Regions from separate parts of the Pseudoalteromonas sp. NFXS53 genome, predicted to be linked through region 1. Evidence: predicted binding sites of a transcription regulator. Region 1 holds the regulator's gene; each other region holds the start of a gene.
What was found. Region 1 encodes sigma-54, which starts transcription at its own class of promoters, with help from an activator protein. Its sites were predicted from a motif close to GTTGGCACGNNNNTNGNNT; they were not measured.
Positions count from the first base shown of each region.

Region 2: a site for sigma-54 is predicted at 2,377-2,395, ahead of AC1HJP_RS18395 (YggN family protein). Genes of this name have one in related genera too.
Region 3: a site for sigma-54 is predicted at 2,552-2,570, ahead of flgB (flagellar basal body rod protein FlgB). Genes of this name have one in related genera too.

Region 1 is NZ_JBWVBR010000015.1:18,783-22,643, forward strand. Features, by position in the region: gene ptsN (PTS IIA-like nitrogen regulatory protein PtsN) at 1-334, opposite strand, end outside; gene hpf (ribosome hibernation promoting factor) at 337-624, opposite strand; gene AC1HJP_RS15325 (RNA polymerase factor sigma-54) at 653-2,173, opposite strand; gene lptB (LPS export ABC transporter ATP-binding protein) at 2,221-2,946, opposite strand; gene lptA (lipopolysaccharide transport periplasmic protein LptA) at 2,949-3,473, opposite strand; gene lptC (LPS export ABC transporter periplasmic protein LptC) at 3,463-3,861, opposite strand, start outside.
Region 2 is NZ_JBWVBR010000021.1:2,518-6,378, reverse strand. Features, by position in the region: gene sthA (Si-specific NAD(P)(+) transhydrogenase) at 1-1,109, shown strand, start outside; gene AC1HJP_RS18405 (cytochrome b/b6 domain-containing protein) at 1,184-1,831, opposite strand; gene AC1HJP_RS18400 (PA3496 family putative envelope integrity protein) at 1,978-2,160, opposite strand; gene AC1HJP_RS18395 (YggN family protein) at 2,431-3,219, shown strand; gene AC1HJP_RS18390 (diacylglycerol/lipid kinase family protein) at 3,280-3,861, opposite strand, start outside.
Region 3 is NZ_JBWVBR010000006.1:208,161-212,021, reverse strand. Features, by position in the region: gene flgA (flagellar basal body P-ring formation chaperone FlgA) at 1-515, opposite strand, end outside; gene AC1HJP_RS09095 (chemotaxis protein CheV) at 656-1,588, shown strand; gene AC1HJP_RS09090 (CheR family methyltransferase) at 1,606-2,439, shown strand; gene flgB (flagellar basal body rod protein FlgB) at 2,605-3,015, shown strand; gene flgC (flagellar basal body rod protein FlgC) at 3,018-3,452, shown strand; gene AC1HJP_RS09075 (flagellar hook assembly protein FlgD) at 3,467-3,861, shown strand, end outside.

The DNA of each region.
Region 1 (3,861 bases):
CTGCATTATTACCTTCAGGTACAAGCATTGCCAAGAGAATATCGACAGGTCGGTTGTCTATTGCGTCAAAATCAATACCGCTTTGATTGGTCACTAAAATAGCAAAAATAGTATCAATGCCTGCTAAGCGGCCATGAGGAATAGCAATACCTTTGCCTATGCCTGTACTGCCTAGTTTTTCTCGCGTTAGGAATGCATCTAATATTTCGTGGGCGTTATGTTCAGGAAGGTGTTCGCTCGCTAATTCACTGATATACTCAAGCGCGCGTTTTTTGCTATTAAAAAGGACCGCAGCTTTACTGCAGTCCTTGTTGATAATCGAGCTAAGTTTCATGGTTAGTGTCGAGTTAATTTCTCTTTATGTTTGATAACTTGGCGATCGAGTTTATCAACGAGTTTATCAATAGCTGCGTACATATCAGAGTGTTCATCTGAAGCGAAAATTTCACCGCCATTTAAATGAACGGTAGCTTCTGCTTTTTGTACCAGCTTCTCAACATCTAAGATCACGTGAACGTTGTTTATGTGATCAAAATGCCTTTCTAGCTTTGCAAACTTCGTGTTTACATAGTCTCTTAATGAATCTGTGATTTCTACGTGACGACCAGTTAAATTTAGTTGCATAAGCATTTTCCTTCTCTTGGTTTACGTCTTAAATCAAGCTCTTACGCTGATTTGACGGTGGAATAGAGAGTGACTCGCGGTATTTTGCAATTGTACGACGTGCCACTTTGATTCCCTGTTCTGCCAATATATCTGCAATTTTGCTGTCGCTCAATGGCTTAGCAGTATTTTCTGCAGCAATTAGCTTTTTGATCAATGCTCTAATCGCAGTCGATGAGCATTCACCTCCGTTTTCAGTGCTTACGTGGCTTGAGAAGAAGTACTTCAGCTCAAAAATGCCACGGGGTGTATGCATGTATTTCTGAGTGGTGACACGAGAAATGGTAGACTCGTGCATCTCGACCATCTCAGCAACATCATTCAAAACCATAGGCTTCATTGCCTCAGGTCCATGTTCAAAGAATGCCTGTTGTTGTTGCACAATGCAATTAGTAACTTTCATTAAAGTGTCATTACGGCTTTCTAAGCTCTTAATAAACCATTTAGCTTCTTGTAGGTGAGAGCGAATGAATTGGCTGTCAGTGCTTGATTTTACTGAGCGTGACATTGCTGCGTAATGATCATTAACCCTTATTTTAGGCATACATTCTGGATTAAGCTCAACAACCCAGCGACCTTTTACCTTTTTCACTGACACATCAGGAATAACATACTCAGATTCTTCACGAATAATACTGGCAGCAGGTTTAGGATTAAGGCTGTGGATTAGTGTCATCACTTCTTTTAACTCAGGCTCTTTGAGCTTGGTCTTTTTCATGATAGTGCGGTAATCACGGCTGGCCAGTAGATCAATATGCTCGCTTAACACCATTTTTGTTTCAGCAATGAAAGGCGTATCAGCATCAAACTGGTTGAGTTGAATACATAAGCATTCTTGTAATGAGCGAGCTGCAATACCTACAGGATCAAAGAGTTGAATACGCTTTAATACAGCCTCAACTTCGTCAAGTTCAATTAGCTCTTCGTCATTACCTTCATTAATGCTTTCTAGGAGTTCTTCGGTACTAACAGTAAGCAAACCTGCATCATCAACGGCTTCAACAATGGCAACGGCAATGGCTTTATCGGTTGGGCTGAATGGCGTGAGTTCTAATTGCCACATTAAATATTCGTGTAATGTTTCAGTGGTCTCCCCCTGATAAACAGTTTCGTCTTCAGGCATTGGGCCGCTACTGGTGCTCGGTGCTGCACTCATGTACTCGTCCCATGTCACATCCATAGCGAGATCGTCACTGACAGTGTCTTTACTCAGTGCGGCATCGCTATCGAGTTCGTAATCGCTGGTCGGTTCATCACCGTGACCATCATCAGCAGAATTAGAGAGTTGCTCGATAGAATCAGCATCTTTGGTCGCTTTGTCTGAATCATTGCCATCAGCACTTGGCTCTAATTCCGATTCATCTACTTCGAGTAAAGGGTTGCTATCCAGCGCTTCTTGGATCTCTTGCTGTAGATCTAGTGTGCTCAATTGCAGTAAGCGAATTGCTTGTTGCAATTGTGGTGTCATGGTTAGTTGCTGCCCCATGCGCAGCTGTAGCGATTGCCTCATGTATTTCTAACAATCCTTTTTGTTATTTGGATTATGTCTTGCTTTAACTATAGACGGAATTGTTCACCTAGGTAGACGTCTCTTACGGTTTGATCAGCTAAAACTGATTCAGGCGTACCTGACGCGATTAATTCACCATGTGAAACAATATAAGCTTTCTCACAAACATCAAGGGTTTCTCTTACATTGTGATCTGTAATGAGGACACCAATGCCGCGGTTTTTTAAATGCTCAACAATTTTCTTTATATCTAACACCGAAATCGGATCAACGCCAGCAAAAGGCTCATCTAAAAGAATAAATTTAGGGTTTGCGGCTAAAGCGCGAGCAATTTCAACTCGGCGACGCTCACCACCTGATAAAGCCATGCCCTGACTGTCCCGAATATGTTGAATATTAAATTCATCTAATAGGTCGTCTAGGGTTTGTTCTCTTTGTACTTTATTGAGGTCTTTACGCGTTTCTAAAATTGCCATTAAATTTTGATACACAGTCAATTTTCTGAAGATGGAAGATTCTTGAGGCAGATAACCTATGCCCATACGTGCTCTACTGTGCATAGGTAGCAAAGTGATATCTTCGTCATCTATGGTGACTTTACCTTTATCGCTAGGCACAAGACCAACGATCATGTAAAAACTGGTGGTTTTACCTGCGCCATTAGGGCCGAGAAGACCAACAATGCTCCCAGCTTCCACACTCAAACTGACATTTTTTACGACTTGGCGTCCTTTATAGCTTTTTGCTAGGGCTGTGGCAGTTAACACACTCATGCTTATTGACCTTGTTCAGGGTTAGACTTTGATGCCTTTTTCTCGGGCACTAAAATCGTGTGTACACGTTGTTTGTTTTGTTCATTCTGCTCAGCACTGATCAGTTGCTTCTCGATGTCATAAATAATTGCTTCAGCCTTGATAACTTGACCTGCTTGATTGATTTCGGCTTTGCCTTTGATGGTAAGCAGTCGATTTGCAACGTCATACCTGACTTCTTCTGCGCTGGCACTTAATACTGTGCCATCAGGCTGCTTTTCGATAAAGCGAGCTGGTTTGCCTGTTGCGACTAAAAGCTGTTTGTTCTCACCGAGCTCTTCACGCTGATGTACTTCTAATCTATCTGCATAAATTTCACGGTTGCCATGAATGATTTCAACATTTTCTTCAAAGATACCAATGTTTGTCTTTAATTGTGCTTGCTGCTTACCTGCTTTAATTGATACTTGTGACATAGGAGCTGTTTCAGCCAAAGTAAAGTTAGAAAAGCCGAGTAGTAGCAGTGAAAGAAGTAGTTTATTGGTCATAATAAATGGTTCGCGTATGGTTAATGAGCTCAATAATTTCAGTATTGAGGTCGGCATTGAGGCCTTGTCCTTTTATATTTAAATGAGGGCCCACAATTTCTACGGGTAGATCTGAGCGCATGCTGCGCTGAGTAATATCAACTTGAATATGGTCTGCACTGATTTGGCTTATCATTGCACCTTCAGTTAAATTTAGGGCTTTAACATCTCCCTCTAAGATCAGCATGTTATTTTCATATAAAGTGGCTTCATTGGATGAAAGTTGCCAATTTTGAGGGCCATTAAACAGGGTGAATGTCGGTGATGTAAAGTGGCTAAAACCGAGCTGCTGATAAAGCTCCATTTTATTTGCTTCAACTAAGTAATTTCGTATGCCGGCTTCAGAATA
Region 2 (3,861 bases), on a different contig from region 1:
ACCTGCGCAGCAGCTTTTATGACAGAAACCGCATTGAGTTATTTCAAGGTGATGCCAGCTTTATTGACCGTTACTCAATTAAAGTGACACATGCAGATGGCTCTTATGAAGTGATCACGGCACCGATTATTGTGATTGCCACAGGCTCACGCCCATACCGTCCACCTGGTGTCGATTTCTCTCATCCTAGAATATATGACAGTGACACCATTTTAAGTCTAGAGCATGACCCTCAGCGCGTTTTAATCTATGGTGCCGGTGTTATTGGCTGTGAGTATGCTTCTATCTTTAAAGGTCTAGGTGCAAAAGTTGATCTGATCAATACCCGCGATAGATTACTGGCGTTTATGGATGCAGAGATCTCTGATGCACTAAGTTATCACTTCTGGAATAGTGGCATTGTTATTCGCCATAATGAAGAGTTTGCCAAAGTTGAACCACATGAACATGGTGTCGTACTGCATCTGCAATCAGGAAAACGCGTACGTGCCGATTGCATTTTATTTGCCAATGGCAGAACCGGTAATACAGATAAGCTCAATCTTGCCGCTGTAGGCCTAAAAGCCGATGGCCGCGGACAATTGAAAGTAAATGAGTGCTACCAAACCGAAATCGATAACATTTATGCCGTTGGTGACGTGATTGGTTATCCTAGCTTAGCCAGTGCCGCATTTGACCAAGGCCGTATCGCAGCTAAAGCCATAGTTTCAAGTAGTTGTAACGAGAAACTAATCAATGACATTCCAGCAGGTATTTATACCATTCCTGAAATGAGTTCAGTGGGCAAAACAGAACAAGAGCTAACAGCTGCTAAAATTCCTTACGAGGTCGGTAGAGCACAGTTTAAACACCTTGCACGTGCGCAAATCACAGGCACACAAGTAGGTAGCTTGAAGCTGCTATTCCATTCGGAGACAAAAGAGATTTTAGGTGTTCACTGCTTCGGTGAGCGCGCCTCAGAAATCGTTCACATCGGCCAGGCAATTATGGAACAAAAAGGCCCGGGTAATAACATCGAGTACTTTGTTAATACCACCTTTAACTATCCAACCATGGCTGAAGCCTATCGCGTAGCAGCATTGAATGGTTTAAACCGATTAAGTGACTAAGTAGCTCACCACATAAAAATGCAAAAACCCGATAAGTTGAGTTTATCGGGTTTTTTATTCACTTCAGTATTCGCCTATGCCATCAATTGACTTAAAGGTTCCATGCCCCACAAGAAAATTAATACCGCCGCTAACAGAGCAAAGATGATATAAGCTATCCAACCAGCCTTCATTTTTGGCTGTTGCAAGCTTGATTCTACTGTTCCCGTTAAAAGCGTTTTGATGAGGTTTTTACCTTTAAAGCGATAGGCAATGATAGCCAAAATATGTAATGCAATTGCGGCAATTATAAAATCGATATTACTGTGGTGTATTGACCCTGCTAACTCAACAAGATCATAGCTGACATACCGAACTAGTGGGCCATCAACAAGAATATCATCTGTCGTAAATAACCCAGTGACAAGTTGCAGAAGGATCAACACAAAAAACAGCACAACCATCAGACTTCCCGCAGCATTGTGGCCTACCCTGTCTTCTTTGCCTTTTAATGCATTAACAACCTTTGTCGGGTGATTAATCAACTTGCTTAGCCTGGCTGTTTCACTACCAATTACACCCCAAATTAATCGGGCTAACATCAGTGCTAACAACACGTAACCTGTAACAAAGTGCAACTCTAACCAGCCTTCTTCACCACTGATATACAACACACCTAACGCAATAACCAACAACCAGTGAAAGCCTCGAATAAAGCCATCCCAAACCTTAACTTTGCCCATATTAATCTCAAACTATTTTATGCCGTGCGCACCATTATGACGTACTGCGGGAGCGTGTCTAGATAGTTGAGATTTAACGCAGAGTTACTTCCAGCACTGACTTTGACCTTAAGCGGAGAAAACTAGCTACAAACAGTGCGCTTTGTTTAATCAATATCTCCAAACTCATCATCACCTAAGCTTTCGCGTAAGCGCTTTTGTTCAAAATAATCTTCTAACCTTTTTCGAGCACGGCGCTTTTGAATGCTAGAAGACTCTGTATTTAAATCATCTAACTCCGCACCAAACTCATCATCAATAGGCGCATCTTCAGAAAAGGAATTACGCATGGTGACAACCTCATAACTATAAGCACAATACTGAATTAATAATTAGCTCGATTTTTTAGGTTTGCAAACTTTACGATGCGACTTAGCACGGAGAGCACAATGTTAAAAATCGTAATAATTGGTTAAATAAACCACTTTCATTTTTATTTTAGCTATAAGCACACTTACAAAAAGAAAACAAAAAACATAAGAGACTGAATTTAAATGGCTTTAATTTTTGGCATTCATCTTGATAAGTAATCATCGAGTCTATCAACAGGAATGATAATTATGAAAAAGTTTATGCTAGCAACAACGCTAATTTTAAGTACTTCAGCAATCGCTCATGAAGATCACGGTATTCAAATTAGCAGCGATCAGTGTCAAGTCGATTTCCAGAATGATGTTCGCATCACACCAAATCAATTGCAGATCACTGCAGAGAATAATAAGCAACTAACAATTGACAGCTATGGTGAGCTTTATGTTGATGGACAAGCAATCACCCTAACCTACGATCAAAAAACAGCCTTAGCGAATTATGCTGATTCACTCAGAGTACAACTACCACAAGTGGCAAACATCGCTCTTGACGGCGTAAAGCTTGCTGGTGTTGCATTGGATGAAGTAGCACAAGCGTTCAACCTACAAGGACTAGAGTCTCTTAACGGTCTGATGGATGAACTACACGTTGAGATCAGTGATACCTTCTATCAACAAGGTGCATTTGTCATGGGCGAAAAGACCTTTCATGAGTTCGGAGAAAATTTTGATAATCACTTTGAAACTCACATAGAAGAAGCAGTCGAATCAGCCATGATGGAATCAATCGGTAGTATCTTAATGATGGTCGGCTCTGAAATGGTCAGCTCAGGCGGCGACATGGAAAGCTTTGAAACGCGCATGGAAAACATGGGCAAACAAATTGAAGAAAAAGTGCAGTTACAAGCAAAGCAAATTGAAGAACAAGCAAATGGCTTATGCGATAAATTTGAAGGTATTGCACATGCAGAGACAAATTTAGTTGCGCAGATCCCAGCAATGAACGGCTATCAGCTTTTCAACTTTAAATCTAAATAAGCATTATTAGATTACAGTATTAATTATCTCCCTTTATGAGCTGGCTAATGCCAGCTCTTTTTATAACCTCACCTTAAGTGCGCCTCGACAGACTTTAACGACTGCGGGTGTCTCTCCTATTATTTCGCCATCAGCTTCAATTAACAGATCAGGATCAGAGATTTCATACTCCATCAACTCACTCACCTCAAGATGAGATGACGTTTCATGCTGATGTACTAGCATCAGTAAAAAGCTCCAAAGTCTACTCAGTAAAGACTCAGCCCTAAAATGCAGCATTAATAGTTTGCCATTATCAACCCTAGCACTCGGCGCTACTTTTAAGCCTGCAGCAAAAAACTGACCATTTGCAAATACACGCATCAGAGAGGGGTCATGAGATGAAGTATGTTTAAAGCTAAGTAAGTGCTTAATGCCCGCAAAAATATAGCTCAGCTTATGACGGGTTTGGAACGTATTCATATCTTTTACAACTGCAGCATTAAACCCTATGCCTGCAACATTAATGAAAAAGCGCTGATTGACTTTACCTAAATCTAATAACCTATAAGATTCAGAAAAAACCAAGGCTCGCCATTGCTGTTGAGAATAGGCGAACTGCCTCACAAAATCGTTACCCGTGCCAGCTGGTAGCACAGCAAG
Region 3 (3,861 bases), on a different contig from region 1:
TGGAGCCCAATGGCTGTACCAGCTCTAATTACTCGTTTACTTCTACTACCAACCAGATACTGTTCAGTGTCTAAATTACTAGCTCTAACAAAATGCTTAGGTTTGTACTCAATACTGATAGATTCTTTGGTAATTAACTCCCCTTTATTAATTGCTTGGGTCGTCACTATCACAGGGTGAAGCTCTTCAATTCTAACATGCACAAATTGAGTCCAGCTTGATATGTCTTCGCATTTCACTTTTACAGTAACTTGTCTGTTAAAAGGCGGGATAGCATTTGTTGAGTATAACAAAGGATTCTCACAAGCGCGTTCTGATAATCGAGCATCTAGCGGTAATGCTTTAATTGTTGTTTTGATATCAGGGTTTAGCTCAATTTGTCGAGTGATGAACCTTTCAGCTCCTTTTTCTAAGTTGGTATTTGAGTAAATTTTTGCTTGGCACATGTAGCTGGCTAGAAAACAAGCCATTGCACAAAAAATCTCATATGATTTGGTTTTTTTTAACAAACTCATGATGTTTCGACTATGCTTATCTGGAGAAACAAGGTATAAAGATTTTGCGTGAAATACCATATTCCTTCAAGGTGCTTCTATGATTAGTATCCTGAAAAGCGTATGATATTGCCAAGATGACCGATATGTAGGAGATTGAAATGGCAGGTGTTTTAGACTCTGTAAACCAGCGCACTCAGTTGGTTGGGCAAAACCGCCTAGAGTTGCTACTTTTTCGACTGAGAGGTCGTCAAAGATTTGGCATCAATGTATTTAAAGTTAGAGAAGTGCTTCAGTGTCCACCTCTCACCAGTATGCCCAAGTCAAATTCTTACATTCGCGGTGTCGCACATATTCGTGGTCAGACTATCTCAGTTATAGACATGTCTCTAGCAGTGGGTGGTCCACCCATCGAAAACATTAAAGATTGCTTTATTATCATTGCTGAATATAACCGTTCTGTTCAGGGCTTTTTAGTTGGTGCGGTTGAAAGAATCGTTAATATGAACTGGGAGAAAATCATGCCGCCACCAGATGGTGCGGGCAGGTACTCTTACTTAACGGCTGTGACAGAAATTGAGAATGAATTAGTTGAAATACTAGACGTAGAAAAAATTCTTAACGAAATATGCCCTGTTAATACTGAAGTCAGCGAAGAAATAGTGTCTGATGGTGAAATGCAAAAAGACCTGGGTGAGCGAATTGTATTTATTGCAGATGACTCTGCAGTTGCAAGAAATCAGGTGAAACGTGCGCTGGAGCCGTTAGGTGTTCAAACAGAGTTAGCAAAAAATGGCAAAGAAGCTTTAATTAGGCTAAAAGAGATAGCTGAAGTTGATTGTCAAAATGACATTACTGAGCGTGTAGGTTTACTTATTTCAGACGTAGAAATGCCTGAAATGGATGGCTATACGCTAACAGCGGAAATAAAAGCAGACCCTAAATTAGCCCCTTTGCATGTAATTTTACACACTTCATTAAGTGGGGTGTTTAATCAGGCTATGATTGAAAAAGTTGGCGCTGATGATTTTATTGCAAAGTTTAACCCTGATGAATTAGCAACGGCGGTTAAAAAATGGGTTCATTGTGACTAGATAACGGCGGTAGTATCTTGGAAAATAAAAACCTTCAACAAGGCGAATATGACCAGTTCAGAACTTTCTTAGAGCAGCAGTGCGGGATTGTTCTTGGAGATAACAAACTTTATTTGGTAAAAAGCCGTTTAGCTCCGCTGATGGCTCGCTTTGGTGTGGACTCTCTTTCTGCGCTTGTCGCTAAAACACTGAGTCCTCATGAACGTCAGCTAAGAGCTGCAGTTGTTGATGCCATGACCACAAACGAAACTCTTTGGTTTAGAGACACTTACCCTTTTGAGTTGTTAAAAAGTAAAATTTACCCAGAATTGAAAGATACCCGCAGGGGCTTAAAAATCTGGTCAGCGGCAAGCTCTTCAGGCCAGGAGCCATATTCTATTGCGATGGCGACGCAGGAGTATCAATCTCAAAACCCAGGTGCACTGAAAATGGGTGTGCAGATTGTTGGTACTGACATATCAAACACCATGCTTGATATGTGTAAAAATGCAGAGTACGACTCATTGGCTTTGGCACGAGGGTTGTCAGTTGAACGTCGTCAGAAGTTTTTTCAAGACAGCGGTAACGGCATGGCACGAGTTGTTGACCCTATAAAGAGAATGGTTAATTTTAGGCACCTTAATTTGCTAGATTCATATTCTTTGATGGGGAAGTTTGACGTTATCTTTTGCAGAAATGTACTGATTTACTTCTCGCCAGAAGTCAAAGCTAAGATTATTTCCCAGTTCGCACAAGCTTTGAATCCTAGAGGGTATTTGTTTTTAGGGGCATCTGAATCTATGGCGGGACTCAGTGATGAGTTTGAAATGATCCGATGTAACCCGGGGATTATTTACCGGAAAAAAACATAATAAATACTAAGCGGCAACCTATTTGCCGCTTTTTTTATATCTTAAGAGTGTCACCTTAAACTTTTCCACCTACATTTCTTTCGTTTATTCAACTGAAAAATAAAGATTTTATTTTGGCCCATTTATTGCTTTTACTTCGTAGAGTCAATTTTTTGGAGTCGTGTCATGGCAATTAGTTTTGATAAAGCACTTGGGGTTCATCAGCATACGATGTTGATACGTTCACAACGTGCAGAGATGTTAGCAAGTAATATTGCGAACGCAGACACACCAGGATACAAAGCAAAAGATATCGACTTTGCTCAGGCATTGAAAGCGGCAAAGTCGTCTCAGCAACGTGGCAACATGATGCAAAGAACAGACAGCAAACATTTACATGGTGGCAGTCAGTTAAATAGTAGTGTTGAGCTATTTCGTAATCCAAATCAAGCAGATACAGGTGATGGTAACTCAGTTGATATACAAGTGGAACGAAACTTGTATGTACAAAACGCATTAGAGTATCAGGCAAGTTTGCAATTTTTATCTGGCAAGTTTAAAGGGTTAAAGAAAGCCCTTGGTAGTCAAGGAGCATAATTATGAGCTTATATAATGTTTTTGATATAGCAGGCTCAGGAATGAGTGCTCAAAATATTCGATTGAATACCACTGCGAGTAATATTTCAAATGCCAATAGTATCAGTTCTAGCCAAGATAAAGTTTATCGAGCGCGACACCCTGTATTTGCAGCTGAACTGACCAAAGCGTCTGAGGCACATGATCCAAGCCAGCTAAATGCGTCGGTAGGAGTGAAAGTGCTAGGCATCGTAGAGAGTGATAAGCCATTACAGGTTGAGTACAACCCTAATCACCCTAGTGCTGATAAAGACGGGTACATCTATAAACCAAATGTGAATGTAGTAGAAGAAATGGCAAACATGATCTCTGCTTCACGTTCGTACCAAACCAATGTCCAAGTCGCTGATGCAGCCAAGCAAATGCTCAGCAAAACTTTATTACTTGGTCAGCGCTAGTGGGAGTATAGCCGATGAGTAACGATATTAATGCCGCATCTTCATATATGGATTCGTTACGTTGGTCTGAGCAAAATAAAACAACGCAGAGCGATAAGAAAAACGACGCATTGACGCAAGAGGATTTCTTTTCGTTACTTACTCAACAATTGTCTTATCAAGATCCGAGTAAACCTGCTGACAATGACCAAATGATTTCGCAGATGACGAATTTTACGATGGCCGAAGGTATTTCCGGTTTAAATGAAAAGTTTGATTTGTTGTCAGCCTCAATGACCTCTAACTCGGCATTACAGGCGTCTACGCTAGTCGGCAAAAAAGCGCTATTAGAATCGGATTCAATAGACTTTGGTGATGACCAATTAGCTAAAGGCTCTATTATAGCTCAAAATCCTGTAGAGAAATTAAC